DNA from 3 places in the Hyphomicrobium sp. GJ21 genome. Region 2 is predicted to be linked to each of the others. Evidence: riboswitches for the same ligand, from Rfam matches in the RefSeq annotation. Region 2 holds a riboswitch; each other region holds the start of a gene.

Region 1 (10,438 bases), 250 kb from region 2:
CGCCCGCCACCAATCCGGCGAGTTGATCCCAGGCGGCGAAGAGCAGCCACGATAGGACGACAAGACCCGCTCCGAGGCGAAGTACAAGCCCGCTTCCGCGCGTGTCCGCCAGACGCCCGGCAAGCGGCGCCGCAATAACGCCGGCCGCACCAACTATTCCGAATAATCCGGCTGCATCGGCACCGAGATTGAAATGCGGCTCTTCGAGGTGCAGCGCAAGCACGGTCCAGAACGCCGAAAAAGATCCGAACGCCGCAGCCTGCATCAGGCTCGCCCGCCGCAGCTTCGGCTCCGAGGTCCAGAGATGCAGCAGTGATCTGAGCGCCGCCGTGTATCTGATGCCCGAGTGCGGATAATTTCGCGGCAAGGCAATCGCCATGGCGATCGCTCCCGCAACAGACATCGGCAACCCGAGCTGAAACATCTCGCGCCAACCGGCATAGGTCGCGACAACACCCGACAGCAGCCGGCTAAGCAAAATTCCGCATAGCAACCCCGCCATCACCATGCCGATCGTGCTGCCGCGTCTCTCAGCGGAGGCGAGCGATGCGGCGAATGGAATGATCTGCTGCGCCACCGACGCACATGCGCCGACGATCAGCGACGCGCCAACCAGCGCCGCAGCATTCGGCGCCAGCGACGCCGCATACGACGCCAGCCCAAGAATGACGAACTGCGCAACGATCAGTCGTCGGCGATCCATAAGATCACCGAGCGGCACAAGCAAAAAAAGCCCGAGCCCGTAGCCGATCTGCGTCGCGGTTGGGATAAGCCCGACCCACCACGAGCCGGAGAACTCCCGCTTGATGACGCCGAGCATCGGCTGGTTGTAATAAATATTCGCAACGGCGACCCCGCAGGCGACGGCCATCGTCAAAATCAATCCGAGGCTCAAGGTCCGTTGACCAAACTGAGCGGATCCCGTCGTTTCGCTGCTCATCCGCCCTTTCGCCGTCAAACGGTCGTGAACATCATGCACTATTGCAGGAGAGTACGCTTCGGAACCAACGTTCTTCCCACCGCGTAACTATTCGGCTTCCATCCGAGCAGGAATTACGTGCCGGTGACTATCCTCGGATGGACATAGGTGCTTTGAACGTACGGCTATACTCGATCCAGCCTGTCATGGAGGATGCAATGAAACTTCTGATAACGGTGATCGCCACTCTGATTATGACGCCTGCCGCTATGGCCGCAGACGTAACCTGCAACGCAGCGGCGAAGGAAAAGAACCTTCACGGAGCCGCACTCAATAGCTTCGTCACCAAGTGCGAGAAAGACGCCAAGGCGAAGTGCGACGCGGACGCCAAGGCAAAGAACCTTCACGGCGCGGCCGAAAAAAGTTTCACGACGAAATGCATCAAGGATGCCTCGGGCTGACGCTCCCAACGGAGCGGGCGAGGCTCGCGATACGGGTCGTCGTCGCCAGACCCGCTCCGCAACTCTTAATAATCTCGTAAGGAATCCGACGACCGAGCCGTCTCTGAATCGGCCACCGATAATGACAAATTAAACTAAATTCTCAGCGTTTATTTATCCGGCCGACGTACAAATTGAAACTTGCGAATTCCGATCAGCGCCTGACTTCAGGTTAGCCCGCAAGGTTCAATTGCAATGAAATATTCTCTCCATCGCGCACCCCGGCTACGCCAGACAGCACAGAGCCAGTCGATCGACAGCGCACGGGCCGAAGAGGCAGCCGACGCCGACTTCAACGCCAAGATGCAGCTCTCGTTTCTCGAGTCCGCGATCCAAGATTGGAAAGCTCAGCGCGCGACAGACAACGACAAAACCGAGAAGACTTTCAGCGACGCAGCCGAAACTGACGCTGCTCCGAAATCCTCGTGGCGAACTCCTCTTTCGAAAATCAAGCCGTCCACGCTTGCCAAGTCCGCGTTGGCGCTTGCTGTGGCGCTGATATTGGGCTGGGCGCCTGCCGTCCGTCTCCTCGCCACCACGAGCGCGGAGGCCGTGGTCAACGCCCGGGTAATCACACTTCGCGCGCCGATCGAGGGCGATGTGACGATGGCCGCCACAGCCACTGACATCGGCAGCACGTTCCGCAACAACGAGGAAATTCTGACGATCCGCAACCGCCGCGCCGACTATTCGCATCTCGACAGTCTGCGCCGCGAGCGCGACCAGCTCGGAACCGCGATCTCGGCACTTGAAGCCAAGAAGCAGCTCCTCGAGCAAAACCTCGTCGAGCTCAGCGAGCAACAGGAGAATTTCCGCGTCGGACGCATCACGCAGCTCGACCAGCGCATCCGCGAAATCGACGCCGACCTGGCCGCCACCGAAGCGCAACACGACATGGCGTTGCAGACATTGACGCGCGCCAGCGCACTGAGAAAAACGGACGCCGTCAGCCAGGCTTATCTTGATAAGGCGCTGCAGGACGAACGCGTGACCAAGAACACGATCCAGAGCCTCACCGAACGCCGCAAGGGATCGATGGTCGAGCTCGAAGCCGCACGCAAGTTCATCTTCATCGGCGACAGCTACAACGACACGCCGCAATCCGCACAGCGCAAGATGGAAGTCGCGCTGGAATTGGCCGACGTTCGCGCCCGCCTCGAAGGCAGCAAGGCGGAACTGGCCGTCCTCATGACACGCATCGACGCGGAAACGCGGCGAAACGAAGAGCTGTCTACTGCCTCGATCCGTTCGACCGTCAACGGCCGCGTCTGGGAAATTCTCACCGCGCCGGGCGAGCACGTCAACGCCGGACAGGACCTCATGCGCCTGCTCGATTGCGGCAGCGCCATGGTCACCGCGAGCGTCAGTGAGACGACCTACCAGAAACTCCGCATCGGTCAGAACGCAACCTTCCAGCCGCGCGGCGGCGGCAAGGAATTGCACGGTCGCATCGTCGGCCTCAACGGTTTGGCAGCGGTGTCCTCGAACAGCGCCATCCAGCAGAGCATGCTGGCGCGCGAGCCCTATCACGTCACCTTGAATTTCCCCGGCCTGACCGAAGGCGCCGAATGTCAGATCGGCCGCTCCGGCCTCGTCAAGTTCGACACGTCGTCCCCTGGTGCCCTGGCTTCAACTGACTGACCGGAGACGGCGTCATGACGTATGCGGCCGGCATGGGCTATTGGGATGCGCTCGCACCTGCGATCGTATTGCTGCTGATTGCGCTCGCAATTCTCCCGTGGGTCAATCGCAACAACACGACGGTGCGTGTGATCGCGATCACCGTCTGCCTGTTCCTCGGCTGGCGCTACATGCTGTGGCGCATTTTCGAGACCATTCCCTCGCCTGAAAACCCGATCGATTTTCTGACCGGCTTGACGTTCACCGCCGTCGAAGCGATCGCGATGCTCGGCGCCACAGCCTCTCAAATCTTCCTGACCCGCACGCGCAATCGAACCGCCGAAGCCGATGCGAATGTAAAGCGTCTTCTCGCCAAGCCGGATGTGCCGAAGATCGACGTGCTGATCTGCACCTATAACGAAGGCGAAGATATTCTCGATCGAACGATCATCGGCGCGCTCAACATCAACTATCCGAACTTCCGCATCTGGGTTTGCGATGACGGCCGCCGCAGCTGGCTCAAGGAATTATGTGAGCGTCGCGGCATTGGCTATCTGACACGTCCCGACAATGCGCATGCGAAAGCCGGCAACATCAACGCCGCTTTGAAGAACCTTGCGGCGCTCGACGAGAAACCGGATTTCATCTCCATTCTCGATGCCGACTTTATTCCGTTGCCGGATTTCCTGACGCGCGCCGTTTCGCTGGCACTCGGCCCCGATGTCGGCGTGGTGCAGACGCCGCAGCACTTTTTCAACCCCGATCCGATCCAAAGCAATCTCGCGGTAACGAAAGTCTGGCCGGACGAGCAGCGCTTCTTCTTCGACATCGTCATGGCCTCTAAGGATGCCTGGAACGCCGCCTTCTGCTGCGGAACGTCGTCCGTCATTCGCTTCGACGCCTTGCAGAGCATCGGCGGCTTTCCGACCGACTCCGTGACCGAGGACTATCTCGTCTCTCTGCGGCTGAGGGAAAAAGGCTTCCGCACCGTTTATCTGAACGAGATCCTGTCTCTCGGCCTCGCGCCCGAAGGGCTCGCCGAATACACCACCCAGCGCGCGCGCTGGTCCCTCGGCTTCGTGCAGATCTGCCGGGGCCATAGCGGCCCGCTGAAATGGGGCAACGGCCTGCCGTTCGTCGATCGCATCATGCTCTGCGAGACCTTCCTTCATTGGTCGGCGACGCATCTCTTCCGCGTGCTCGGCATCATCGTGCCGGCGCTATATCTCATTCTCGATATCCAGGCCGTGCACGCCAACGTCATCGACGCGATCTGGTATCTGGCGCCCTTCATCGTCGTCCAATCCGCCATCTATGTCTGGCTGACGGAAGGGCGCGTGCTGCCTCTGATGACCGATCTCTATCAGATGCTCTGCGCTTCCGAAGTTCTGAAATCCGTCTGGTCCGGATTGCTGCGCCCCAACGGTCAGAAATTCAAAGTGACGGCAAAAGGCGGCGACCGCAGCAAGCAATTCATCCAGTGGCCGCTTCTGCGCATCTTCGGAGCGCTGCTGTTCCTGACCGCATTCGGCATCGCCAATGCCTTCATCTTCGATCAAAGCCGGCCGCTCGCCGAGTCGAGCGCGATCGCGTTTTTCTGGAGCTGGTACAATCTCGTCCTTCTGACGTTGTGTTGCTACGTCTGCACCGAGCAGCAACAGCGCCGTACGGGAGACCGCTTCGACGTGCGCGTTCCCGTGAAGCTTGCCTTCAACGGCGAGCAGCGCGATTATTTCGCGTCCGATCTTTCCGTCAGCGGCATGCATCTGATTGGCGATCTACCGGTTCCAGTCGGAACACCGGTGAAGATCAGCTTCGCCGACATCTCGCTCGAAGCCCACATCCGGCGAACGACGCAAACAGGTTTCGGCCTGCAGTTCGAGACAACCGACAAAGCCAAGATGAGCGTGCTGCGCTACATCTTTTCCTCGCCCCGCGGCGTGACGAGCGGCAACATCAAGCCGCATCTCCTCGCACGCGCTGTCGCTGCCCGCGTGTTCCGCTAGCGAGAATTCGCGTCATCAACCGTTCAGCGACTTCAGCGTCCAACGCTTGCCGTTCGAGCCAAGCTCAACAACGCCGAGCGGCGCGATGTCGACCCGCCAGAACGATACCGGGTTCGCTTCGAGCGCGACGACGACGGCCGCGCGGATGACAGCGGGATGTGTAACGGCGACGCTCCGTCCCTGGCTCTCCGGCGCCGCCCTCAACCAGTTCGCGACGCGCGCCAGAAGCGCCTCGACCGACTCGCCGCCGTGCGGGCTCGCTGCCGTATCCGTGAGCCAGCCGACCATCGCCTCCGGCTCCGACGCTTCGACGTCGGCGAACGTCCGCCCCGACCATCGACCAAGGTCCATGTCCCGAATGAGAGGCTCGATCTTAGCATCGACATTGAGCGCCGCCGCCGTTTCGACCGCTCGCCGCGCCGGGCTGGTCCAGGCGTTTAAGAACTGCGGCAAATCGCCGGAAAGCGCGGATGTATCGCGCCGCGCCTTCTCGTCGATGCCCTCATCCAAGGGGAAGGCCGCCGCACGCGTCGCAGCCGTCGGAGCATGGGAAATGAGCGTCAGCCGCTGGATCATGGGCGTTGCTTTACATTGACAAAGGCTCGGATCAACCTATGGTGGACCTTCGCACGTCATGGGTAGGAAACCGGTGAAATTCCGGAACGGTCGCGCCACTGTGATCGGAGGATGCCGCAAAGCTCCAGCCGAAAGTCAGACCCTCTTGTGATGGGCCAACGCTTGATCGGGACGCGCAATCCCAAGGAGGCCCCTTAATGGCATATTCTTCCGTCATCCAAGACACCGTTGCAACACCCATTCCGGTCCGTGAGATTCTGCCCTGGGCAATCTTCGGCGGACTGCTGTTCCTTCTCGCGATGTATTTCATCGGCGTCGAGGAAGGCGCGATGGCGATCTTCAATGGCATGTACGTGCACGAATTCGTTCACGACGGTCGCCACCTTCTCGGCTTCCCCTGCCACTGATCAGACGCGAGATAAAATCATGGGACAATTGTTGCTCCGCGGCATGCTCGCGGGCCTTTTTGCTGCGCTTCTGGCATTCGGTTTCGCGAAGATCGTGGGCGAGCCGCAGGTCGATCGCGCGATTGCATTCGAAGAATCGCACGCCGCCGCTGAACATCAGGCCAGTGCCAACGGCGCTGCTGCAGCGGCGGAAGAACCTGAACTCGTCAGCCGCGAAGTTCAGGCAGGGTTGGGACTGCTCACGGGCATCGCGATGTTCGGCACCGCTTTGGGCGGACTTGTCGCACTCGCCTTCGCGTTCGCGAGCGGCAGGCTGCTGAAGTTCCCGCCGCGAACGACGGCCATCGTCATCGCTGCGGTCGGATTTCTAGCGCTCTACGTTGTGCCCTATCTCAAGTACCCGGCGAACCCGCCAGCCGTGGGCGCCGAGGACACCATCGCCTATCGCACGCAGCTCTACTTCACGATGATGGTGTTTTCCGCGGCAGCCCTGGCCGTTGCCGTAACTCTCGGACGCGCGCTCTCTTCAAGCCTGGGCTCGTGGAACGCGACGATCGCGGGCGTGCTGACGTACATCGTGCTGGTCACGATTGCCGGCTACGCGCTTCCGACCCTCAACGAAGTCCCGAACGACTTCCCGGCCGATCTCCTCTGGAAATTCCGCACTGCCTCGTTCGCGATCCAGGGCATCCTCTGGGCGACGATTGGGCTTGCTCTCGGCGCTATGGTCGAACGAAGCCAGACGCGAACGGCATACTGACGAGCGATATGATCGGGCCGCTCGCAAGGCGGCCCGAAACATTTACGGCTATCATCATATTAGGGCAGTCGATTTGGCACGGCACTCGCCTTGCGTAGGCATCTGTAAACTCGATCCCGCTACCGGCTTTTGTATTGGTTGCGCGCGTACAGGCGGCGAAATCGCCGACTGGATGGCAATGGACGACGACCGGCGCGATGACGTCTGGCGTCAGCTGCCGGAGCGCCTCGCCAATCTTGCGATCCGCGTGCACCTCCTGCCCTGGACGCCCGCTGAAATCGCAATCTGGACCTGCGAACAGATTTCCGAGCGGCAGGGCACATGGGTCACCGGCGTCCCTGGCGCCGTCGCCGAGTTTCCGTGCACACCGGATCGCCGTATCGGCATCGACACAGGCGACGGATCGATGATCGCGCGCGCCGACGATTCCACATTTCGTCTGCGCATCAACGAACGGCTTCGCGCCTTTGCCTTTACCGACGGCGGACCGATCGTGCTCGCCATGCCGCGCGCGCGCGCAAACATGACGGAACACACGACCATTCAGGATCTCGGAGCCGATACCGACGCGATAAGCACCGCGCATCGGAGCGACCGCCTGTTCGACTTCGGCATCGGCCGCAAGAATGCGCGCTTCTGCGTACGTACCGGCGACAGCGCGCTCGCCGAACGCCTCGCAAGCCAGATCGGCCGGCCCTGGTCCGATCTCATGGCCGATATCGGACCGGACGTCATCGCCGCAAGCCCGCACCGCGTCGTCGAATCGGCGGCGGTACGTATCGAAGTTTACACGCCCATTCCGAGACCGGATCAGAAGTCCGCTTCCGGCGCGCATACTCATTTGCTCCCGGAATTTCTCAAAACGGGCGAAGAAATTCCCGCAAGTCTGGCGTTGCCTGCCTTTGCGATGCCCGTCGCGATTTTCTATCCCACGCCCGCGGCAGGAAACTGAGTTTCTCACCCTTTGTCCCCAGCCCGCCGCAGCTTACGCGCGTTCAGTGTTGAGACGGCCGCGCCGGCGTAGTACGCAAGTCACGGGATCACATTGAGAACAAAGAGAGGATCGCATGCGCAGCGCCAGGCTCGGAACTCTGCTCGTTGCCGCTTTCTGTTTGGGCTCATTTGCCGTCAGCGCGCAGGACGCGCCGCCGATGCAGTCGTCCTTTTCGGCTCTGATCGCCAAAGACTACGAAATTAAAACGGTCACGGTCGTCCCGCTCGAGGTCGCCAAGCGCGCCACCGAGTCGGTTAGAACAGATACCGTGATCGTGACGCTGCAGAACAAGCAGTCCGTCGCCGTCTGTTACCTCGCGTTCGCCAACTGGGCGTTCATGAACAAGACGTCGCTCGATACACCGACGCTTTGCGAAGTTCGTGAAGGCGCGGCAGCCGAACCGCAGGCGACGTCCAATCCGCCGCCGCCCGGAACGACGCCTTAAGCGTGGTTAACGCGCGCCATGCGAAACGCACGGCGCCGATCGCACCGGTTTTCATCGTCGTTTTGCAGAAAACCGCCACAGTTTCACCGCCACGCGCCGGTCAATTGAGCATCTTACAAATGCGATGAGGCATTCACGCTTCTCGCGGCAATTGTGGGACCTCTGATGAAAGCGACAAGTTGGGTTCTCGCGGCTGGATTCGCGACCGTGGCATTCGCCGCAACCGCGAGTCTCGGCCACGCCCACAGCGGCACCGCCGACGAACAGGCCGCGTGCACAGGCGACGTCCTGAGCCTCTGCTTCTTTGAAATTCCGAACGAAGACCGGATTGTCGCCTGTCTCAACCGCAAGCGCGATCGGCTGAGCGAGGCGTGCCGTAACGTCATCGATCCGCCGCCCAAGGCGAAAAAGCCTGCCAAGCGCTGAAAAGCCCGAGTTGGCAGAGCGGCGTCCGCAGTCGTAAAACGCGTCTCGAATCCACGAGCGTCTCGTTTTCGAGGAGCGGCTTTGAAGAAACTCATTGTGACGGCCGACGACTTCGGCCTCTCGCTGCCGGTCAATGAAGCCGTCGATCTGGCGCATCAGCATGGCATCCTGACAGCGGCCAGTCTGATGATGGGAGCACCGGCCCGCGACGACGCCGTTGAACGCGCGCGCAAGCTGCCGCATCTCGGCGTCGGAATTCATCTCACGCTCGTCGACAGCTGCCCCGTTCTTCCGCCGACCGAAGTGCCGGGCCTCGTCGGACAGGACGGACGCTTTTCGACAGACCCTGTCAAATTCGGAACCGCGCTGTTCTTCTCGAAAGATCTTCGCCGCCAAGCCGAAGCCGAGATCACGGCGCAGTTCGATGCCTTCCGCAAGACCGGCCTCACGATGGACCACATCAACGGCCACCAGCATTTCCACATGCATCCGGCGATCTCGAAAATCATCGCCAGGCTCGCCAAGGATTTCGGCAACCCGCCCGTACGCATTCCGGTCGAGCCTCTGTTTCCGTCCTACACGGCAACGTCGGATCGTTTTCGCGACCGCTTGTCCGGATGGGTGTTCTTCTACGCGCAATCGCGGCTTCTGCGGCGACGCGTGCGCGCTGCAGGCCTCGGCGTCAACGATCGCGTCTTCGGTCTGAACGACAGCGGCGCGATGACCGAAACGCGCGTTCTCCAGTTTCTCGACAAACTCCCGAACGGAACGACGGAGTTCTACTTTCATCCCGCCACGCGCCGTTGGCCGGGCGTCGACAACCTGCCCGACGACTACCGCCCGATGGAGGAATTCGCGGCCCTGACGAGCCTCAACGTCAAAGGCAAGGCCAACGCGCTCGGCATCACGCTCGTCCCGTTCCGCGAGGCCGTTCGCCGCGCTTGATCTGCGGCGGCCCGAAGCGCTCGAAACGCCATGCCTGCCGTGCTATGCCCCTTGCCGCCGGACGGCGCGTCGCGGCGTAAAACTCGGACTGAAGCCGTTATGCCGTTCATCGTCTTTTCTATCTGGCAGTTCGCGGGCGTTGCCCTCGGCGTCGCCGGATTGGCCTACCTGATCCTAGCGGTGCGCGCCGTATCGCGCTTCCGCGAGCGCGCGGTTTTTGGCGCCGAACCACGCCCCGGGGTTTCCGTTTTGAAGCCGGTCTACGGCACTAACCCGCAACTCTATGAAAGCCTGCGCTCGTTCTGTCTGCAGGATTATCCGAAGTTCGAGGTTATCTTCGGCGCGCACACGGCCGACGATCCCGCGATCGAGGTCGTCAATCGGCTGATCGCAGAAAACCCCGGCCTCGATCTCCGCCTCGTCGTCGATGAAACGCTTGCCGGACCGAACCGCAAGGCGGCGAACCTCGCCAACATCGCACGAACGGCGAAGTATGACCTTTTCGTCCTCGCAGACAGCGACGTGCGCGTCGATCCTGATTGCATCGCCGCGATGGCCGCGCCGTTCGACGACAAAACCGTCGGTGCCGTCGCCTCGATCTACAAGGGCTGGCCCGCCGACAATACGCCCTCGCGCTTCGGTGCGCTTTACCTGAACGATTGGTTCGTGCCCTCCGTCACGGTCGACGTTGATCTGCGCGGCATCGACTTCGTCTTCGGAGCCATGAGCGCCGTGCGCCGCGAAGCGCTCGACGCGATCGGCGGATTTGACATGCTCGCCGGATGCCTCGCCGAGGATTTCTCGATGGGCCGCTTCGTCGCGCGCCGCGGCTGGCGCGTC
Region 2 (10,438 bases):
TTGCATAGAACGTGTGCGGGCCGACGAAGCCGGTCTTTTCAGCAAAGTCGGTGATCGTCTTTACGATTTTCGGCTTCGACGGATCGATGAGATCGAAGATGAAAATCTTGTTGTCGTCCAGACGGCCGGCCCAAAGGAAGCGGCGATCGTCAGTAAAGCCAGTGTGATGCGCCTCGCCGCGTCCGCCGACCGACAAGGAGTTGACGACCTTTCCGAAGGTCGGGGAATTCGGCTGCACGTCGATCGTCACGAGCTTGTCGGATTCGTCGCCGATACCGACTTCTCCAAGTGTCCAAACGTGGAGAAAGTCTTCTTGGCCCTTAATCAGCGCCGACGTGTATGGCGAGTTGCAGGTTTCGTCCGCGATCGTCAGCGTCGGCCCGACGACGAACAGGGCCAATGCGCAAACGCTCGATTTAAGTAGCTTCCTCACTTCGTTTCCTCCTCCGCGGCTGCGGTTGCAGCCGGTTTTCATTTTGACATACGTGACCGAAGCTACTGGGACGGCGGGAGGAAGTTAAATTTTGTTTCCCAATACAAATTATTCCATTTTCCTATAGATCAGATCCAAGCGAAGAATGTTCTGGTTTTCGAGCGTCGCTTCGATATTTTACTGAGCTCAATCCCGCGCTTTTCCGGGGATAGAAAAATGATCAGCTCAGGTTGATTTCATGAATTTTCGGCAGCTGCGATATGTTCAGGCGCTTGCTGAGGAAGGATCGTTTCTTGCCGCCGCGCAGCGATGCAAAGTCTCTCAGCCCGCACTTTCGAGCGGGATTGCGCGTCTCGAAGCCAGTCTCGGTCAACGCATATTTGAACGTACGACGCGCAGCGTAGCACTGACCGATTACGGCAAGATCATTTTTCCATCCATTATCGACGCCATCAATGCGGTCGAACGAATGCGTGATCTCGCCGTACCACCAGTACCGCGTGGGCAACTGAAAGTGCGTGAAAGGCGAACCTTTCCGCGTCAGAGTACGGGTTCCGAGTTTGGCAAGCTCAGGGTCCGATGATTTGGCGGACTTCCCGCCAAATCTTCAGGCTTCCGGCGCTTTATTTCTTTGAAGCCGCGTCGACTGCGTCCAGCGCGCGGGCCGAATACACGAGGGCAGCACCTGCGTTCATAGCGATTGCGACGCCAAGTGCTTCGGCGACCTCTTCCGTGGTTGCGCCGCTCTCGACGGCTTTCTGCGAATGCACCGAGATGCAACCGTCGCATCGCGTCGTTACAGCAACGGCGAGCGAAATCAATTGCCGTGTTTTCTCGTCCAAGTGATTGGTCTTCGCGCCCGCGCCGCTGGCCATCATGTATCCTCCGACGGAATCGGGCGAGAGCTTTCCGAGTTCTCCGATGCGGCCCATCAGAGCGCCGCGATAGTTCGACCAATCCATGAGGGACATGCTCAACTCCTTATGAAAGACCCTGCGATGAGGGTATCTGCGCGTTGGTGGGCATTCTGGACGTAGCTCAGAAGAGTATTTGTGCCGGTTCCGGCGAGCAAAACCGTGCGCCTACCTACTACATGGTAGGGTGAATTTCAATCCGTCTGCAATTTTGGTGCGTTCGTCGGCGGCCATGCTTAATCATCCATAGGTTTGCGCCGGCCGCGAATTGAAGGCTTTGCCACCAATCGCGGTGTTGCCGATTTGTCGACGTTGTCGCGGTTGGCGTTGTCTAAGAATAATTTCGTTGACTGCTGCGTGAACGCTGTATGGAATGCGTGCTGTGACGGTGCTCTGATCGGTGCAAGCCGGTACGAGCTAAGAGGGAACACGGTGAGACGTAAGTCGATGCCGTGGCTGCGCCCGCAACTGTAAACGGCAAGTCGTTTCCGCATTACGCCACTGATATTCCGCATCGGAAAATTGGGAAGGCAGGAGACAGACGTTCGAGCCGTGAGCCAGGAGACCTGCCGACACAAGTCGCCCATCCTCAGTGCGGGACGCCTGCAGGAACGGAATGCCGGAGTGGCGGCTGATGTGCAACCGATCGGGAGCAGCGTCAGGGCTGGCAAGAGACATGATCACGAACTAGCAAAAACATTGAGCACGCCTTGATGCGTCAAGGATAACTGCGCTTCGCGTCCTGCGAATTTGCGCACGCTTGGTGTTGTGCTGTGAAATGCGCCACTTCTGCTGAAGCTCCCGTCACTTATTTGAGACGGGGGAACATACATGTCGTTGAATGCGTCGGGAAAAACCGCGAGCCATGCGCTCAAGTCGGTTCTTTTTTCCGCGAGTGCGATCGCCGGCGTCGCCAGCTATGCCGTATCGGCGTCCGCGCAGGTGACCGAGCTGGAAGGCGTGACGATCTATTCGGCAAACCAAACGCCGATGGATGCGTCCAAAGTCGGCTCGAGCGTGGAAATCATCACCCAGAAGGACATTGAGAGCCGCGGCCAGACGTACGTGAAGGACTACCTCGCCACGCTTCCGGGGGTAAATTTCACTCAGAACGGTCCGCCAGGAACGACGTCAGGCATCTACATTCGCGGGGCTTCTTCGAGATACGTCAAAGTGCTTGTCGATGGCATGGATATATCCGATCCGTCGGCGCCGCAGACGGCTGTCTCGTTCGAGCATCTTCTCGTCGGCGACGTTTCACGCATCGAGGTTTTGAAGGGTTCGCAAAGCACGCTCTACGGTGGCGACGCCGTCGGCGGCGTGATTACCATTGAAACAAAGGCCGCGCAGAAGCCCGGTTTCTTTCAGCAGGGCAATATCGAAGGCGGCCAGTACAGCACCGTCAACGGGGCCTACACGGCTGGTTACGCGGCGGCGAACGGCAGCAATATTTCGGCGACGATTCAGGGCGTCGGAACGGATGGCTTTTCGGCCTACGCCTACGGACGCGAAGACGATGGCTATCGCAATCTAACGTTCTCCGGCCGCGGCGAGTATTTTCTGACGCCGTCGTGGAAAGTGTTTTTCGCCGCCCGCGCGCTTGATGCGAAATACAGTTATGACGGTTATCCGCCGCCAACCTATACGTTCGGCGACACGCTCGATAACGGGACGACGACGCAGCAGGCTGGTCGCGTCGGCACTGAATTTTCATTGCTCAACGGCGCGTTTCAGAACACGCTCGCCATCCAGGGCATGAACGTCAAGCGCGAGACATTCAACGATAAGACGCGCGGTGGATGGTATGACGGTGATCGCATCAAGGGCGAATACAAGGGCGTTTTCAAGTTCAACGACTCGCTCTCGTTGCTTGCGGGCGCCGACTGGGAGCGAACTGGAGCTTCAACCAACAGCAATCCGCATCGAGAGACGATGGATCTCAATGGGTATTACGCGCAGTTGATGATGGAGCCCATTCAGGGGCTGTTTCTGACCGGCGGTGGCCGTATCGACGATCACAGCACCTTTGGAACCTTTGATACCTATCGCATAACCGGCGCGTATCTCATTCCGGGAACCGAGACAAAACTTCATAGCAGCGTCGGCACCGGCTTTCGTGCTCCGAGCCTCTACGAGCTTTACGATCCTTACTACGGGAGCACGGCTCTTCAGCCCGAGACGAGTTTCGGTTGGGACGCAGGCGTCGAGCAGGGCTTCGACAAGGGCCGTTATAAGTTCGACGTCACGTATTTCGAACTCGATACGGACAATCTGATCAACTGGAGGCCTACCGGTTATTACAACATTCCCGGCGTCGTGCATCGCAACGGCGTCGAGGTTTCGGGGACGGCCGTGCTCACCAGCTGGCTGTCTCTGACCGGCGGCTATACCTACACAGACGCGACGGATGCGAAAGACAAGCGCTTGGTTCGTATTCCGCGGCATTCGTTTGCTGCAGGTGTCAACGTCGTTCCGATGGATAAGGTCGCGTTGAACGTCACGGCACAGTACGTCGCCGATGTTGTCGACGATTCCTTTGATGCGCGGGGCATCGTCGCGCTCAACGACTACGTGCTCATCGGCGCCAAGGCTTCCTACGAATTTGCTCCTGGATGGAAGGCGTATGTGCGCGGCGAGAACCTTCTCAACGAGAACTATCAAACGGTCCTGGATTACGGAACTCCCGGCGCTTCGGTTTATGGCGGCCTGACCATGGCATTGCCCAGCGACTGAAGCGCAGGAAGGCTCATGCTTAACCCGCATGAGCCTTCCTTCTTTGAATACGAATGTTTGGCAGTAGGGAGCGTTGGAAATGTCAGCACAGATCCATGACAAGAGCCGTCCGCTCTCTCTCGTTGGACCCGAGCCGACGTCAGTCGATCGGAAAGACGACGGAACGCTCAGCAGGGAATATTGGGAGTTGCCGCTCGAGGAAGCCTATCTCGAATCCTTCCTGAGCGATGTGTTTGAGAATTATTGGCAAGGGCTGTGCTTTGGTCCACTCGTGCAAGGCGCGGCGTACGAGCTTCGCTGCATCAGTGCTCCAACGCGAATTTCGCTGCGCGACGGCTATCTGACGATCATGTTCGGGCACGGCGGCCACTTTCACCTCTGCATCGGAGAGAACAAGGGCTCGGAACGGTTTCCGGTCAGCGCTGAACTTCGTGCGCATCGGCGCCCCTCGATGGCGCGCATCTTTCGCGGCTACGGTCGCGACGGAAAGCCGGTGACGTGGGGCTTCGAGATGGCGAACGGCAAGAATGAGCCGATGCTCTCGATCTTTTTTCCGAACCCCTTCATCAACGAAGACGACAGTCTTTCCGACGAACCGCAATGGGCGCGGCTTGAGACTTGGCGCGCCATCGCAAAGACGTGGCTTGGACGAGAGCCCGAGGACATCGACAGTGCAGGCGCAGGCTTTAGGGCGGGCGTCAGTCATTGACGCTGCCGATGCAACGATGACGCGCGCAATTCGAGGCGCTGAACGTCCGAGTTCCGGAGCATCGGGCGGGGTCATGCGCGTGATCACGCTCGGCGGCGGTATTCTGTTGTCACTGCTATTTCACGGCTCGGTCCTGGCGACATTTCTTTATCTGACGAAGCAAAAGCCAGGCGCGATCGAGCAGCCGACCGAAGCGATCAGTGTGGCGTCGCTTCAAAGTGATGTGCTGGAAGCCGTCAGCGCTGCGCAATCGGCAGCCGCGGTATCGGCGTCGTCGGTGGACGAGACGGTCGGTGAAATCAAGGAGAGTGCCGCCGCGCAAGCTTCGCAGGCGCAGGAGTTCGAGGCGGACGAACCGCATACCGTTCCGGCTGCAACTGAGATCAGCAACAGCGCTGTGCAGCCGGAAGGTCTCGATCTCGTGCGTGGTGCGCTCGAAAGCGAGCGCGGCGCCGGCGACGAAACGGGAGCAACAGACGTAACGGCCGAAGCAGGCGCACCTGAACGGAACGTCCGAGAGCAATCGGCGTCACGCAAACCTAGAACGCCTTCGGAAGCTCGGCCGAACCACGACCGCTCGAGTCAGCGCAAACAAAGAGGCGCAGCGAGTGTCAGAGCCAAGAGCGGAGCGCAGGCGAGCGCCGGACGCGTTTCCGCAAGCTCGGGTTCGGCGCTCAACTATGCGGCGCTTGTCCGCGCGCGCGTCGCGGGACGAAGACCTGGAGGCAATGGCGGGCGTGGAACTGTCGTTGTCGCGTTCAGCGTTTCGCGTGCGGGGGCGCTGAACTCAGCGCGTATCGCGCGCTCTTCCGGCAATTCGAGTTTGGACAGCAGCGTGCTGGCGGCGGTGCGAGGCGCCGGTCCGTTTCCGCCGCCGCCGGCTACCGCCAATTTGAGTTTTTCCATGCCGTTCTATTTCAAATGAACGGCAGGCTGCGTTTGTGATGGCTTTCAGAAGGATCGCTCTCGCCGTTGAGAGCGAAGAAAAAAGGAGACTGCGATGACTGAATCTGTACGGGACGATGAAACAGCGATGAAATTCGTCACTCCGATATTGTGGGTCGCGCTCATTGCTGCGTTGAGTGTCGGCGGCAGCTACGTCTATGCCTGCGCCGCTCCATTCGCAGCCGTTGGCGCGCTGGCGGCACGCAAGATGGATCGTGCGACCGGGTTGACGCTCGTTCTGCTCGCGTGGGGCGCAAACCAGATCGTCGGCTATGGCCTTCTCGATTATCCGCAGACGGCAAATTCGTTTGCCTGGGGCGGCGCGATCGGCCTGGGTGCTGTTGCAGCACTCTTCGCAGCGCGCGTCGTCGGCAATTTCGGCTGGAGCAATGTCGTTGCGACTGTCGCCGGCTTTGCCAGTGCGTTTATCGCATATGAGGGCACGCTGTATCTGGCGAGCTTTGGGCTCGGTGGTTCCGATGCCTTCTCGTTCGACATCGTATCGCGCATCCTGGTCATCAACGCCGTCGCGTTTGCGGCCATTCTCGCGCTTTATGCCGTTGCCGGACTGTTGAAGACTGGCCGCGAGAAAGCCGTCGCTGTGCGCGCGTAAGGCCGCGAAAATTCGAAACGCCGCGGGATGATTGTTATTCCGCGGCGGCCGAGTTTTGCAGCAAGGCTTCAAAATTCTTCCGCCAGATTTCCGTGCCGCTTCGGATTGCTTCATATACGGCTGCGCCGGCGGCTTCGCCGATGGCGGTATGCATTCCGGCGTAGCAGGCCTCCGGTTCGGCACGCGGCGCGGCGACGACGATGCAATCGGTTCCAGTTCCGGTTATCGCGATGCCGTTTCGTTGTACGCCGCTATCGAGAATGGCGGTTGTGCGAGCCATCGCGACGATCGAGATCAGTTCAATAAATGCGCCGGGCGAGAGTGGTTGATCGACGTGCAGCAGCGTGTTGATGGTTCCCATCAGCGGCTTTTCGGATTGCCGGTGGCCGACGCGCTCGCCATTGGACAGCCCTACGGTCGCGAGACAACTCGCGGTGGTTTCCTCGACGGTTTTGCGCACGCAATCATGCTGAGCAACGGTGCGAGACGTTATAAGCGCAACTGCATCGGGAATGCCCCGGTCTGAAAGCCTGTCCGCAACGAGTTGCTCGGGGTCTACGCCTGGCGGCAGTTCGGCGTTTCGCACTTCGATCCAGGCAACCTTCGACGCGGTCTGAAATCCCGGCCTGTTGATGGACCAGCTCAGCATGTTCTGCGGCGTTGAAAAGGATGCGAGCAGGAGCCTTGGCTCAAGCGTCATGGAAAAAGGCAGGGTCATTTGGATTTGATACCGGGCGGCAAATGCGAAGGCTAGTGCCTGCCTTCGCGCAACCGAAAAATCTAGTCCGATTGCGAAAGTTGCAAATCGAGTTGGGCGTCGTCGTTGGATGAGAAGTTTGAAACGGACACGCCGACGAGCCTGATACCGATCGTGACCGGATAGATTGATCGAACCAATGCGAGACTGGTTTCGTGCAGTAGTTCGCGCGATGAGATCGGCCGCGATGCCGTGCGGCTGCGTGTGACGATGCGGAAATCGGCGTACTTTATTTTCACGGTGGCGGTCGCGCCGAAGCTCTGGTTCTTTTCGCACCATGCCCAGACGTCGTCGGCCATTTCGAGAACGCCAGCTTCGATTTCGGCCGGTATCACGCGATCTTCGGAAAAGGTCGTTTCGCTTCCCGACGATTTGCGCGGCCGGTTGGGCTCGACGGGCCGGTCGTCCTCGCCGCGCGCGATCGCGTAATACCAGGCTCCCGATTTTCCGAACTGCCCCTGAAGGAACTCCATCGATTGGGCGCGAAGATCGGCGCCCGTCTGAATGCCGAGCGCATTCATCTTGGCGGCCGTCACGGGGCCGATGCCGTGAAATTTCTTGACGGGAAGCGTCGCGATGAATTCGGCGCCGCGCTGGGGCGGTATGACGTACTGGCCGTTGGGCTTGCGCATGTCGGACGCGAGCTTGGCGAGGAACTTGTTATAGGAGACGCCGGCTGAGGCTGTCAGGCCTGTTTCAGAGAGAATGCACGCGCGGATTTCGGTAGCGGTGTCGGACGCGGTCGGAAGTCCGCGCGGATTTGCGGTCACGTCGAGATAGGCTTCGTCGAGCGACAGTGGTTCGATGACGTCCGTGTATCGCGCGAAGATTGCTCGGATTTGCTGCGAGACGGCGCGATAGGCGTCGAACCGGGGCTGCACGAAGATCAGCTCGGGGCATTGGCGAATAGCGGTCGTCGACGGCATGGCGGATCGCACGCCGAACGCCCGGGCTTCATAGCTGGCCGCGGCGACGACACCACGTTTCGCGCCATAGCCGACGGCGAGGGCCTTGCCGCGAAGTTCCGGGTTGTCGCGCTGTTCAACGGATGCGTAAAAGGCATCCATGTCGACATGAATGATTTTGCGGGTTGGAACGTCGGCCATGACGAAGCCTAGCACGGCAACTTTTGGATTTCGATTGGGGGGCGGAAGGTGCGCAGCTTTGGCGCCGAGGCGGGAGAAATTGACAGTTCTCGCAGACGGCATCTGTTCTAAAGATTATACATGTAACCGGATAAGGCTGTCGTAAGTTTAGGCAGCTAGATTGCAACGATGCGGTTCAAGGTGAGGTCAACATATGCTTCAAGCCTGGATGTCGTACGGCTTCATCGTTCTGCTGGCGATCGGCGTGCTTGCGTACATTCTATGGCGCAGGCGTGGCGTGCTTCTGGCCTTGGCTGCGATCGTTGTTGGTCTTCCGCTCTGGTTCGTTTGGGAATACGCGCGTCCGACTTGGACGACGGGCGTCGTGACCGGAACGGAAGTCCGGCGTAGCGAAGCTGATGCGCAGGGCAATACCAGCGACATCCGGTATGTCTATATCCGCAATCAGTCGGACCGGGGCCTCGAGCTCGTCAACGAAGACTCCTGGTGGTGGTTGAAGCGCAATAGCGAACGCGTCTTCAACGACGCCAAGACGGCAGAGCTTCGCAAATCCGAAGTGACCGTGATGTGGAACCGGTGGCGGTCGACACTCTTCTCATTCTATCCGAATGTGATTGCGATCGGCTCCGCAGGCTATTGGCCGTTCTGGTCGTTCAGGGTTGTCGTTTTCTACGGCCTCTCGGTGCTGCTCTGGCTTGGTTACTTCGTCGGCTTCATCCGGCTCGGGCGCTGGGGAGCCTCATCGGCGGCTTCGCCGCCTGTCCAAGGCTCCGGCCCAGCCTAAGTTTGTGTAGCGCCATACCTTCAGCGGGGCTCGACAAAGAAGAGAAAGTCGCCTAGAACAAAGAGAGAACAATTAGGCGGTCTTTTTATCCTGGCCATGTCTTTCCCCTTGGATTCCTTGCTGAATGCATCCTTTTCCCTTCGCGAAGTCATCGCGGGGCCGGGGCATGCGGGGGCTGCTGTCGGCTTCGGTTTGGCGCTCGCAATGCAGGGAAGGGCCGCGGCGCGTCCGGCCGGTCTGTTGTGGGTGCGGGAAACCGCCGCCGTGGCGGAAGCCGGAGGCGTCTATGGTCCGGGGCTCAACGCACTCGGGCTCTCTCCCGACACCTGCATTGTCGTGGAAGCGCGATCTCTTATCGATGGGCTGCGCGCCACTCTCGAAGGTGCGCGGTGCGCCGCGTTGCATGCCGTTGTTCTGGAAACGGTCGCGCCCATCGATCTGACGGCGAGCCGAAGATTGAAACTCGCTTCTGAAAAATCCGGTGTCGAGATCGTGCTCATCCGGCACGGGCTCCGCGTCACGCCGAATGCCGCGCAAGTGCGTTGGCGTGTGCAGGGCGCGCCTCTCATGGACCCGGATGGCAGACGGCCGCCGACCTTCGAGGCAGTCGTGCTGAAAAGCTCGTCGGGTCTCGATGGGAGAAGTTGTATCGTGGAGTGGGATCATGAGCGGCAATGCTTCTCGCAGACGGTATCTCAGTCTGTGGATGCCGTTCCTGTCGTCGGATCGCTGGCAGCGTGAGACTGGAAGCGGCGCCGATCTGCCGCGAGTTTTCGTTGCCAAGGTCCAAGGCGTTTCGCAACTGGCCGCTGTCGATGCGCGGGCTCTGGCGGCGGGCTTGCGGACCGGAATGGCTCTGGCCGATGCGCGCGCACGTCTGCCGCGATTGCATGCGGTTGCCGCCGATCCATCGGCCGACGGCGCTTTCATCTCGCACCTTGGCGATCTTGCGCTGGCTTTCACGCCGTCGGTCGCGTTGGACCCGCCGAACGGGCTCGCGCTCGATATCACGGGATGCAGTCATCTCTTTGCGGGAGAAGCCATGCTCGCCGCGCGACTGCAAAAGACTTTGTGCGCGGCCGGTGTTTCCATCGTGAGACTCGCCGTCGCGCCGACGCCCGACATGGCGCGTGCGTTGACGCGGTTCTCGCCCGCCAATCCGTGTTTTGCCGAGGACGATGCGCTCGTGCGCGCGCTGCCTGTCGCGGCTCTCGAATGCGCCGAAGACGACGCGACGGCCTTAAGGCGCGCGGGGCTCAAAACCATCGCCGAAATTGCCGACCGACCATCTCTGCTCTTCACCGCGCGGTTTACGTCGGCGTTCACGGCCAAGCTCGCCCGCATTCTTGGAGAAGAGGACAATCGCATTACGCCTCGCGACAAGCGCGTGCGTTACAGAGCCGAGCAGCGCTGTGCGGAGCCTGTCGCCAGTCATGATGTCATC
Region 3 (10,438 bases), 1.2 Mb from region 2:
CGGCGGGGCCATCTGCCCGCCGACATCGACTGGGCATCTGTTGCGGACGTTGCAGCAACGACGGTCGTCTATATGCCGAAGCGCACCCTCAGCGAATTGACCGAGGCTGCGATCTCGCACGGTCTCGATCCCAACATGCCCGCCATTGCCGTCGCGAACGCAACGCGCCCCGATGAGCAAGTCTTGCTCTCCTCCGTTGGAAAGATCGCGGCTGAGCTTGACGCCGCGCATCCGGATGGCCCCGTCTTGGTCATGATCGGTGAAGCTCTGCGCCATGCGACGACGGCAGACGCGAAAGAGGCGAGCACGCTTGCATCGGCTATCGGCGGCCTGCCGATTGCCAGCTGATGCAATGAGATCTCGCTCTTTCCTTTCGCAGGCTCGATAGCGATCATGTCGCTCGCGACGACATTGATTATTCTCGTCGCCGCGCTCGGCGTCGAAGCGCTGTTCGGCTATCCGCAGCGACTTTATAAGCTCATCGGACATCCGGTCACCTGGATCGGTGCGCTGATTTCAAAGCTCGATCGTGATCTCAACCGCGACGATGAAAGCCGAGCCGCGCGCAAGGCATCCGGTGTGCTTGCGCTGATCGTCCTCGTTGCGATCCCTGCCGGTCTCGCGTGGATCGTCCAAATCACGTTGGCTTCGACGTGGCTCGGAAATATCGCACTCGTGCTGATCGCCTCGACGATGCTCGCGAGCCGCAGCCTCTACGACCACGTTCGCGATGTCGCGCAGGCTCTGCGCAACGAAGGGCTCGACGCCGGGCGCACGATGGTCGGCCGTATCGTCGGACGCAATCCCGAAACGCTGGACGAGCACGGCGTCGCGCGCGCTGCGATCGAAAGTCTTGCCGAGAACGCTTCAGACGGCATCACCGCGCCCGTGGTCTGGTTCGCGCTGCTCGGATTGCCCGGCCTTGCCGCCTACAAGGCCATCAACACGGCAGATAGCATGATCGGCCATCGCACGCCGCGCCACGATGCGTTCGGCTGGGCGGCGGCCCGCCTCGATGATCTCGTCAACCTGCCTGCGTCGCGCTTGACTGGTTTTCTGTTCGCGCTGGCGGCGCGGTTCATCCCGAATGGCTCGATGGACAACGCGTTCCGTGCCATGCGTCGCGACGCGCATCGCCATCGCTCGCCGAATGCAGGTTGGCCGGAAAGCGCGATGGCGGGCGCACTTGGCCTCAAGCTCAACGGCCCGAAGACCTACGGCGCGACGCACGTCGATGATGCCTATATGGGCGACGGACGGCGCGAGGCGACGGCGGACGACATCGATCGCGCATTGCGCCTTGCGGTCGTCGCGTGGGGGCTGATGATCGCAGGTCTTTCAGCGATCGTGCTTATTTTGCAAGCTTGAGAAGCTGATCGATATCGATGTGCTTCGCGAGATGATCCGCAAGGCGATCGAGAACCCGATCGACGGTCGCCTCGTAGCTTTCGCCCGTCGCACGCACGCCAAGCTCCGAAAGAAACGCCGCCCGCGCGGCATCGGATGAAAACAGTCCGTGGACGTAGCAACCAGCCACGCGTCCGTCTTGCGAGACTGCGCCGTCGTTTCGCCCGTCCGAAAACGTCAGGAACGGCCGCTCGAGATCAGCGCCGGTCGTCTCTCCGACGTGCATCTCGTAGCCCGAGAACGGAGCGCCACTCGCGCGGAGCGTACCTTCGACGTTCGCCAGTCGTTTCTCCGGCCCAAGCGTTGTCTCGACATCGAGCAGTCCAATCCCCTCGACGCGACGCGCCGGGCCTTCAATGCCGTGCGGATCGGAAATCGACGTGCCGAGCATCTGATAGCCGCCGCATAGCCCGAGCACGCGTCCGCCGCGCCGAACGTGCGCTTTGATATCGATGTCCCAGCCTTCCGCACGTAGCGCTGCCAGATCGTCGATCGTCGATTTCGAGCCTGGCAGCAGAATGAGATCGGCATTCGCCGGAATGGCGCGACCGCGTTCGATCATCTCAACGCTGACATCTGGCTCGTTCCTGAGCGGATCGAGATCGTCGAAGTTCGAGATACGCGGCAGCATCGGCACGGCAATCGTCAGCTTTCCGTTGCGCGCGGGCGAACCCGACTTCAACAGATCGCGCAGCCCAAGCGCGTCCTCGGCCGGAAGCTTACGCGCTTCGTCGAAATAGGGAACGAGGCCAAGCGGGGCCCAATTCGTCAGTCGCGCAATCGCCGTCATGCCATCCGCGAACAGCGAAGCGTCGCCGCGCATTTTGTTCACGATAAAGCCGCGGATCATCGCCGCGTCGTCAACGTCGAGCACATGCTTCGTGCCGACGAGGCTTGCGATGACACCGCCCCGGTCGATATCGCCGATCAACACGACTGGAACGTCCGCCGCTCGCGCGAACCCGATGTTGGCAATATCGTTGGCGCGCAGATTGATTTCCGACGCGCTGCCCGCGCCTTCGATAAGCACGAGATCGGCGTCCGCCTTGAGATGCGCGAAACTTTCCAGCACGGCCGGCAACAGATCGCGCTTCTTCGCTTGGAAATCGCGCGCAGCCGCCGATCCGGCCATGCGTCCCTGCACGATGATCTGTGCGCCGATCTCGCTCTGCGGTTTCAGCAGCACGGGATTCATATGTACGGAAGCCGCGACGCGTGCGGCGCGCGCCTGCAGTGCCTGTGCGCGGCCGATCTCGCCGCCGTCTGCTGTTACCGCCGCGTTGTTCGACATGTTCTGCGGCTTGAACGGTACGACGCGCACGCCGCGATTAGCGAACAGGCGACAGAGCCCGGCCACGATCAGCGACTTGCCGACATCCGACCCCGTCCCCGAAAACATCAACGCCCGCGCGGCCATGTCTTTTCTCAACATCTAGAGAGCGTCACAGGCACTCGCACCTTGGGTTTTCTCCACTAATTCCCCTCCTTTTAACGGGGAGGGGTTAGGGGTGGGGTGAAGCACCACGCGGCCGGCCAGCGGTCGTATTCGAATAGAGACCCATCGATACGCGCAAGATATCGACCCACTAAAACTCGATGCCTTCCTGCGCCTTGATGCCCGCCGCGAAGTGATGCTTGACGGCTCCCATGTCGGTGACGCCATCGGCAAGCGCGATAAGCTCCGGCTTTACATTCCGTCCCGTGACGACGACATGCAGATCGCTGCGCCGGTCACGCAACGCCGCGATAACCTCGTCGATCGGCAGGTAATCGTAGCGGAGCGCGATGTTCAATTCGTCGAGGATCAACAGACGGATCGTCGGATCGGCCATCAACTCACGAGCCTTTGCAAACGCACGCGTCGCGGCAGCAATGTCGCGCTCACGGTCCTGCGTCTCCCAGGTGAAGCCCTCGCCCATCGTGTGCCAGGAAACCTGATCGCCGAAACGCATCAGCGCATCGCGTTCGCCGGTCTGCCACGCGCCCTTGATGAACTGCACGACGCCGATCCGCCAGCCGTGGCCAAGCGCGCGAAGCGCGAGCCCGAACGCCGCCGTCGACTTTCCCTTGCCGGGGCCAGTGTGCACGAGCAGTACGCCCTTCTCGATCGTCTTGCTCGCGACCTCGGCGTCTTGCACGGCCTTGCGCTTCGCCATTTTCGACTTGTGACGTTCCGCATCGTCCGTGGATGTTTCTGGAGTGCTCATCATCAACCTTTCAAAGTCATCGGTAGCCCGGCGGCAACGAAGACGACGCAATCCGCAACCGCTGCGATGCGCTGATTGAGCCATCCGGCTTCATCGCGAAACCGTCGCGCCAGAGCATTGTCCGGCACGATGCCGAGCCCGACCTCGTTCGAGACCATGATACAGGGTGCGGACCGTTTCGAAAGCGCCTCGACGAGCGTGCTTGTTTCGCGCGCGATATCCCGCTCGGCGTGCATGAGGTTCGAGAGCCAAAGCGTCAGGCAATCGACGAGGCACGGCTGATCGGCGGCCTCTCCCGCAAGCGTCGCAGCGATGTCTAGCGGGGTCTCGTATTGAACCCAATCCGGTCCGCGCCGCGCCTGATGATGCGCAATGCGCTGACGCATTTCCTCGTCGAACGCTTCCGCCGTTGCCACATACGCCCACGGCCGCGGCAACGCCGAGATCAGCCCTTCCGCATACGAGCTTTTGCCGGACCGCGCGCCTCCGAGCACAAGGGTTAAAGGCGGCAGGATGGCATCGGACATAATGGCCTTTCGATCGATGTGTAGGGCGCGTTGGGCGATTGACGAAGCACGGGGGGTCACTTATCGATTGGGCGGATGGTCCCTCGCAAGAGGGTTTCGAAGGGAATGCGGTTGAACTCCGCAGCTGCCCCCGCAACTGTAAGCGGCGAGCACATGGCAAAAGTACCACTGGGACATCCCGGGAAGGTTGCCAGATGCCGCGACCCGCGAGCCAGGAAACCTGCCGTCGGATACCCAACTCGAACCGGCGCCGGCGGGGCGCGGAAAGGTTAAGATGCAGCACACAGCATGTCGCGCGCCATTCGGTGCGCTCCCCTAGGCGGCGAAATCTGAAGTCGCCGCGCGGCCTCGCGCATGCGCCGCCGTTCTCAGTTTGAAAGTTTGCATCGGGAGCACTGAATGTCCGCACGTAAAGTTCCAGTCACCATCGTTACGGGTTTTCTCGGCGCAGGCAAAACCACGCTTGTCCGTCACGCCATTGAAACTGCCGAAGGCCGCCGCCTCGCGCTGATCGTCAACGAGTTCGGCGACGTCGGCGTTGATGGCACGATCCTGCGTTCGTGCGGCATCAAGAACTGTCCGGAAGAAAACATCGTCGAGCTGACCAACGGCTGCATCTGCTGCACCGTCGCCGACGACTTCATTCCGACGCTCGAAGCGCTGCTGTCGCGCCAGCCCGCGCCCGAGCACATCATCATCGAAACGTCGGGCCTCGCGCTACCGAAGCCGCTGGTCAAGGCATTCGAGTGGCCCGATATCCGCAATCGCGTAACCGTCGATGGCGTGGTGACGGTCGTCGATGGACCGGCCGTCAAGGCAGGCCGCTTCGTCGACGATCCGGAGAAGGTCGCGGCGCAGCGAGCAGCCGACCCTTCAGTCGACCACGAAAACCCGTTGGAAGAAGTGTACGAGGATCAGCTGCTCTGCGCGGATCTCGTTGTGCTGAACAAGGCCGACTTGTTGTCGGACGACGACGTCAAAACGCTGTCGGACGAAATCAAGCGCAGCATTCCGCGCGCCATCAAAATCGTCGCCGCGCGCGAAGGGCAGGTGCCTGCGGGCGTCCTCCTCGGATTGTCGGCTGCCGCCGAGGACGACCTCGCGGCGCGTCCCTCGCATCACGACAATGAAGCCGAGCACGATCACGACGACTTCGAAACCTTCATCGTCGACGTGCCGGAAGTCGCAACACCGGACGATCTCGCATCGCGCGCCAAGGCCGTCGCCAACGCCCACGACGTTCTGCGCGTCAAAGGCTACGCGGCGATCGGCGGCAAACCGATGCGGCTGCTGCTGCAAGGCGTCGGCGAGCGCGTCGATACGCGTTACGAGCGCGCCTGGCATCCCGATGAAGCGCGCGTCGGCCGCCTCGTCGTCATCGGACAAAAGGGTCTCGACCGCGACGCCATCGTTCGCACGCTGACAGGCGAGAGCTGATGCACATCGTTGTCCGCGAGGCACGAGAGCTTGACGAGGCTGCCGCCGTGCAGGACCTCGGGCTCTCGCCCGCGGACATTCTGGTTCTCTCATTTTCGGATTCGGATTTGGCGATGGCCGCCGCCGCATTCCGCGACGTGCCCGAAGCACAGCGGCCAAGCTTGCGCGTCGTCAACTTAAGCGCGCTTCGCCATCCGATGTCCGTCGATCTTTTCATCGACGCGACGGTGAATGGTTCGAAGGCCGTTCTCGTGCGGTTGCTCGGCGGCCTCGACTATTGGCGCTACGGCGGCGAGCAACTGAGCAAGCGCTGCCGCGAGCTTGGCATCGCGTTGGCGATCGTTCCCGGCGACGGACGGCCGGACTTGCGTCTCGCGGCGCTCTCGACACTTCCCGCCGATGACTTGGCCAATCTCGAAGCTCTGCTCGACGAAGGCGGCATCGAGAATACGCGTGCGGCGCTCACCTCCGTATTGGCGCGTGCCGGTGGCAGCACCGAGGCTTTGCCGCGCGTTCGCGCGATACCCGCTTACGGCGTCTATCGCGAAAGCCCGCAAAGGTTCGCACGCGGCTCCGCCGTTATCGTCTTCTATCGATCGCATCTGCTGGCAGGCGACGTTGCGCCCATCGATGCGATTGCCGATGCCTTGGAGCAACGCGGGCTCGCGGTGACGGCGATGTTCGTTCCGAGCCTCAAGGCGCCGGATGCCGCCGACTGGCTCCGAAACGAACTGATGAACATCACACCCGACGTCATCATCAACGCCACGGCCTTTGCCGCGCGCGACGGCGATCACACGTCACCGCTCGACGCCGCCGACTGTCCGATCTTGCAGGTTGCACTGACGAATGCGTCGCGGACGCTGTGGGACCGCTCGCAACGTGGCGCCAGCGCATCTGATCTGGCGATGCATGTCGTGCTGCCCGAACTCGATGGTCGGCTGTTCGCCGGGGTCGTCTCGTTCAAGGAGCCCGACGAGACTGTCAACGACACGGGCGTCTCGCTTCTGAAGCATGCGCCCTATGATCATGGCATCGCGCACGTCACGGACCTCGCAGCCGCATGGGTGCATCTCCGTGCAATGCCCCGGAGCGCGCGCCGCGTCGGCTTGCTTCTGTCGACCTATCCCGGACGGCCGGACCAGATTGCGCACGCCGTCGGACTTGACGGCTTTGAAAGCACGCAGCGCATCCTCTCGCGCTTGCTGAACGATGGCTATGGCATAACCGACGCGCCACGATCGGCACGGGACGTGGTCGAAAGCCTCGCCGAGACAAATCAAATCCGCTGGCCGCTCGAAGACTACAAGACCGCATTTCAAAACTTGCCGCAAGGCTTTCGCGATTTGGTCACGTCGGCATGGGGTGCGCCCCAGACGGACGCATCCTGCGTGAACGGCGCATTCGCATTTCGCGCCGCTCTGTTCGGTAACGTGATCGTCGGATTGCAGCCCGAACGCGGACAGCCGCAGGACCGCAAGGCGGAGTATCACGATCCGTCAACGCCGCCGCGCCACAGCTACGTCGCGTTTTATCTTTGGTTGCGTCACGTCGCGAAGATCGATGCGTTGATGCATCTCGGCGCGCACGGCACGCTCGAGTGGCTACCCGGCAAAGCCATCGCCGCAAGCGAGGCCTGTGCGCCGCGTGCGATCCTCGGATCTCTGCCGCTCGTCTACCCATTCATCGTCAACGATCCGGGCGAGGCCGCGCAAGCCAAGCGGCGCATCGCTGCGATCACGCTCGGACATAAGCCGCCGCCGATGACGGAGGCCGGAATTTCCGGCCCCTTGAGCGACGTCGAACGTCTCGTTGATGAGTTCTCGTCAGCAGACGGCCTCGATCCGCGCCGCAGGAAAGCCTTGTCGGAGCAGATCGTCGATGCCGCCGTGCGCGCCGGAATTGCCGAGCATTGCGGCTTGACCTCGGGCATGCCAACGGCCGACGCGCTGATGCGCATCGACGCGTTTCTTTGCGACGTGAAGGAGCTGAGCATTCGCGACGGTCTGCACGTGCTCGACGATATCGAGCTCGATGCCATCGTCCGCGCGCTCGACGGCAAGTTCATCGAGCCAGGGCCCGCAGGCGCACCAAGTCGCGGTCGATCCGACGTTCTGCCGACCGGGCGCAATCTCTTCAGCGTCGATCCGCGTGCCGTGCCGACACCGACCGCGTGGGCGAACGGCAAGCGCGCTGCCAAGGCGATCCTCGAACGCTATGTCTCCGACCACGGCGAGTGGCCGCGCGCGATTGTGCTCGACCTCTGGGGCAGCGCCACGCTGCGCACGGGCGGCGAAGAACTTGCGACGGCGCTGGCATTGCTCGGTGTGCGTCCTGCGTGGGACGAGCGTTCCTATCGCGTCACCGGCGTCGAAACAGAATCGATTGCGGAACTCGGGCGGCCGCGCGTCGACGTCACGCTCAGGATATCAGGGCTGTTCCGCGACATGTTCGGCGCGCAGCTCGCGCTGTTCGACTCGGCCGTCGCGCTCGTCGCCCAACTTAAAGAAGACGCAGGCGACAACCCTCTCATCGAATGTGCGAAGATCGCGCCGCGCCTGGATCGGATTTTCGGACCCGCAGACGGCAGTTTCGGCGCCGGCGTCATGCAGTTGATCGATCGCGGGACGTGGAACACCCAATCCGACCTCGGCGCGTCCTACATCGAAAGCTCCGCGCATACCTACAACGCCGACGGCACCTCCGAAGCTGCGAAAGGCGATTTTGAATCGCGCGTAAAAAGCGCCGACGCCTTCGTGCACATCCAGGATCATCGCGAGATCGATTTGCTGACAGGCGGCGATTTCGCGGCGCATGAGGGCGGCTTCGCGGCCGCTGCTGCCTCCGTCGGAAACGACAAAGTCTCCCTCTATCACAGCGACACCGGCACGCCCGACGCGCCGCATGTTCGCACGCTCGCCGAGGAATGCGCCCGCGTCGTGCACGGGCGCGCCGCGAATTCGCGCTGGATCGATGGCCAGATGCGGCACGGCTTTCGCGGCGCCGCCGAAATGGCGCAGAGTGTCGATGCCGCGTTCGCCTTTGCGGCAACGGCGAAGGCTGTCGATGATGGCGCATTCGAACGGCTGTATCAGGCTTATCTCGGCGATCCTGCCGTCGCCGCATTCATCGCGCGCGAGAACCCCGCTGCGATCGATGCGATGCGCCGCCGCTTCGACGACGCCATCGCGCGCGGCCTCTGGCATCCGCGCCGCAACGACATCGGCGTGCGTAATCCGTCCTCGCAGGAGGCCGCAGAATGACATCGCGGTCGTCATTGCGCAAAGGCTGGTGTCCGGGTGCGTTGCGGCCGATGCAGTCGGGCGACGGTCTGATATTGCGGGTCAGGCCGCGCGTCGGAACGCTGCGCCTCGCGGATTTGCTGACGATCGCGAAAGTCGCCGCTCAGTTCGGCTCCGGCGAAATCGATTTGACAAATCGCGGCAATCTGCAATTGCGCGGCCTCACCACCGCAAGCCATTCGCAAGCGCTGGTGGCGCTGAGCGAAACCGGTCTGATCGATGCCGATGAAGGCGCCGAAGCGATCCGCAATATCATCGTCGATCCGCTGAGCGGCATGGATCCGGCACGCGCCGACGTCCAGCCTCTGGCCGCCGCGCTCGAAAAGGTTCTGCTGACGAACAGCATGTTCTGGCAACTGCCGGCGAAGTTCGGTTGGAGCTTTTCCGCCACAAGGGATATGCGCGTCGGCGATCGCGCGACCGACATCATGGTGTCGTCGATCGCCCACGACACCTATGCGGTGTTTCTCGATGGCGCTGCGGAAATTGGCGTGCGGTTGCCGTCGAACCATGTTGTCGAAGCCGTTACACGGCTCGCGGCGGTCTTCCTTGAGCTTCGCATCCGTGATCAGTTCATCTCGCGGATGAAAGATGCGGTTGCGCGCAGCGGCAGCGCAACGCTCTATGCGGCTGCGGGCCTGGAGTCGGAAATGCTCCCCGCCGTCGCGCCGGATTCCCTTCCGGTTCCACCGGTCGGCGCGCACAAACACAGCGGACAGATTTTTGCCGTTGGCGTCGGACTTCCATTCGGACGCATAGATGCGCATCAGCTGCAAGCTTTGTGTGCCGCCGCTTCTCAGACCGGAGCCGAGGTCGCCCGCACGAGCCCGCAGCGCGTTCTCGTCTTTCCGGTCGCGGACGATACACGACGCCACGAGGTCCTGACGGAAGCAGAACGCCTCGGCTTGATCACGGAGCCGGACGATCCGCGCCTCTTTTTCGACGTCTGCCCCGGCTCACACGGATGCGCGAACGCGACGACGGATACCCGGCAGGACGCCCGCCGCATCGCCGATCGCCTCCGCAGCCAAGCACTTTTACCATCGGTCCATGTTTCGGGCTGCGAAAAAGGGTGTGCGCGGCGCGGAGCCGCCGCATTGACACTCGTCGCGCGCGATGGCCGTTACGACCTGATCTGTGATGACGGACCGGCAGGCCGCGTCGCCCTCGCAGCCGTAAGTCCTGCAGACATCGAATCCGCTGTGGCCCGTTACCTTATCGAGCATGCCCGATGACGAGCACCAAGACGACCCAAGACTACATTCGCGACGGCGCTGCGATCTATGCGCGGTCGTTTGCGATCATCCGCGCGGAAGCTGATCTTGCCGGTCTCTCACCCGAGGAAGAGCGCGTCGCGGTTCGCATCGTGCATGCCTGCGGCATGGTCGATATCGTGCGCGACCTTGTCATGTCGCCGACCTTCGCGGCGTCCGCATCAATGGCGCTGAAGAACGGCGCTCCGATTCTTTGCGACTCGATGATGGTCGCGGACGGCGTGACGCGCGCCCGCCTTCCGGCAAAGAACGACGTCATCTGCACGTTGCGCGATCCGCGCGTT

The links. A riboswitch is a leader RNA that binds a small molecule or an ion and turns the genes downstream of it on or off. The one in region 2 is predicted to bind cobalamin.
Region 1: another riboswitch for cobalamin. It lies ahead of HYPGJ_RS11095 (CbtB-domain containing protein); the one in region 2 lies ahead of HYPGJ_RS09890 (TonB-dependent receptor).
Region 3: another riboswitch for cobalamin. It lies ahead of cobW (cobalamin biosynthesis protein CobW); the one in region 2 lies ahead of HYPGJ_RS09890 (TonB-dependent receptor).

The regions. Positions count from the first base shown of each region.
Region 1 is NZ_CDHO01000003.1:574,437-584,874, forward strand. Features, by position in the region: gene HYPGJ_RS11070 (MFS transporter) at 1-940, opposite strand, end outside; gene HYPGJ_RS11075 (hypothetical protein) at 1,138-1,380, shown strand; gene HYPGJ_RS11080 (HlyD family efflux transporter periplasmic adaptor subunit) at 1,615-3,060, shown strand; gene HYPGJ_RS11085 (glycosyltransferase) at 3,075-5,045, shown strand; gene HYPGJ_RS11090 (histidine phosphatase family protein) at 5,061-5,621, opposite strand; cobalamin riboswitch at 5,647-5,782, shown strand; gene HYPGJ_RS11095 (CbtB-domain containing protein) at 5,819-6,028, shown strand; gene HYPGJ_RS11100 (CbtA family protein) at 6,048-6,788, shown strand; gene HYPGJ_RS11105 (DUF1289 domain-containing protein) at 6,862-7,740, shown strand; gene HYPGJ_RS11110 (hypothetical protein) at 7,856-8,227, shown strand; gene HYPGJ_RS11115 (hypothetical protein) at 8,393-8,653, shown strand; gene hpnK (hopanoid biosynthesis-associated protein HpnK) at 8,735-9,598, shown strand; gene hpnI (bacteriohopanetetrol glucosamine biosynthesis glycosyltransferase HpnI) at 9,698-10,438, shown strand, end outside.
Region 2 is NZ_CDHO01000003.1:323,410-333,847, reverse strand. Features, by position in the region: gene HYPGJ_RS09905 (selenium-binding protein SBP56-related protein) at 1-433, opposite strand, end outside; gene HYPGJ_RS18770 (LysR family transcriptional regulator) at 672-1,016, shown strand; gene HYPGJ_RS09895 (carboxymuconolactone decarboxylase family protein) at 1,057-1,404, opposite strand; cobalamin riboswitch at 1,717-1,936, shown strand; gene HYPGJ_RS09890 (TonB-dependent receptor) at 2,179-4,080, shown strand; gene HYPGJ_RS09885 (hypothetical protein) at 4,160-4,789, shown strand; gene HYPGJ_RS18415 (TonB family protein) at 4,806-5,714, shown strand; gene HYPGJ_RS09875 (hypothetical protein) at 5,790-6,347, shown strand; gene HYPGJ_RS09870 (adenosylcobinamide amidohydrolase) at 6,382-7,065, opposite strand; gene dinB (DNA polymerase IV) at 7,128-8,210, opposite strand; gene HYPGJ_RS09860 (DUF1523 family protein) at 8,404-8,994, shown strand; gene HYPGJ_RS09855 (hypothetical protein) at 9,199-9,735, shown strand; gene HYPGJ_RS09850 (DNA polymerase Y family protein) at 9,659-10,438, shown strand, end outside.
Region 3 is NZ_CDHO01000003.1:1,541,233-1,551,670, forward strand. Features, by position in the region: gene cobA (uroporphyrinogen-III C-methyltransferase) at 1-348, shown strand, start outside; gene cbiB (adenosylcobinamide-phosphate synthase CbiB) at 394-1,368, shown strand; gene HYPGJ_RS15730 (cobyric acid synthase) at 1,352-2,824, opposite strand; gene cobO (cob(I)yrinic acid a,c-diamide adenosyltransferase) at 2,994-3,614, opposite strand; gene cobU (bifunctional adenosylcobinamide kinase/adenosylcobinamide-phosphate guanylyltransferase) at 3,617-4,141, opposite strand; cobalamin riboswitch at 4,201-4,384, shown strand; gene cobW (cobalamin biosynthesis protein CobW) at 4,541-5,578, shown strand; gene cobN (cobaltochelatase subunit CobN) at 5,578-8,841, shown strand; gene cobG (precorrin-3B synthase) at 8,838-10,115, shown strand; gene HYPGJ_RS15760 (precorrin-8X methylmutase) at 10,112-10,438, shown strand, end outside.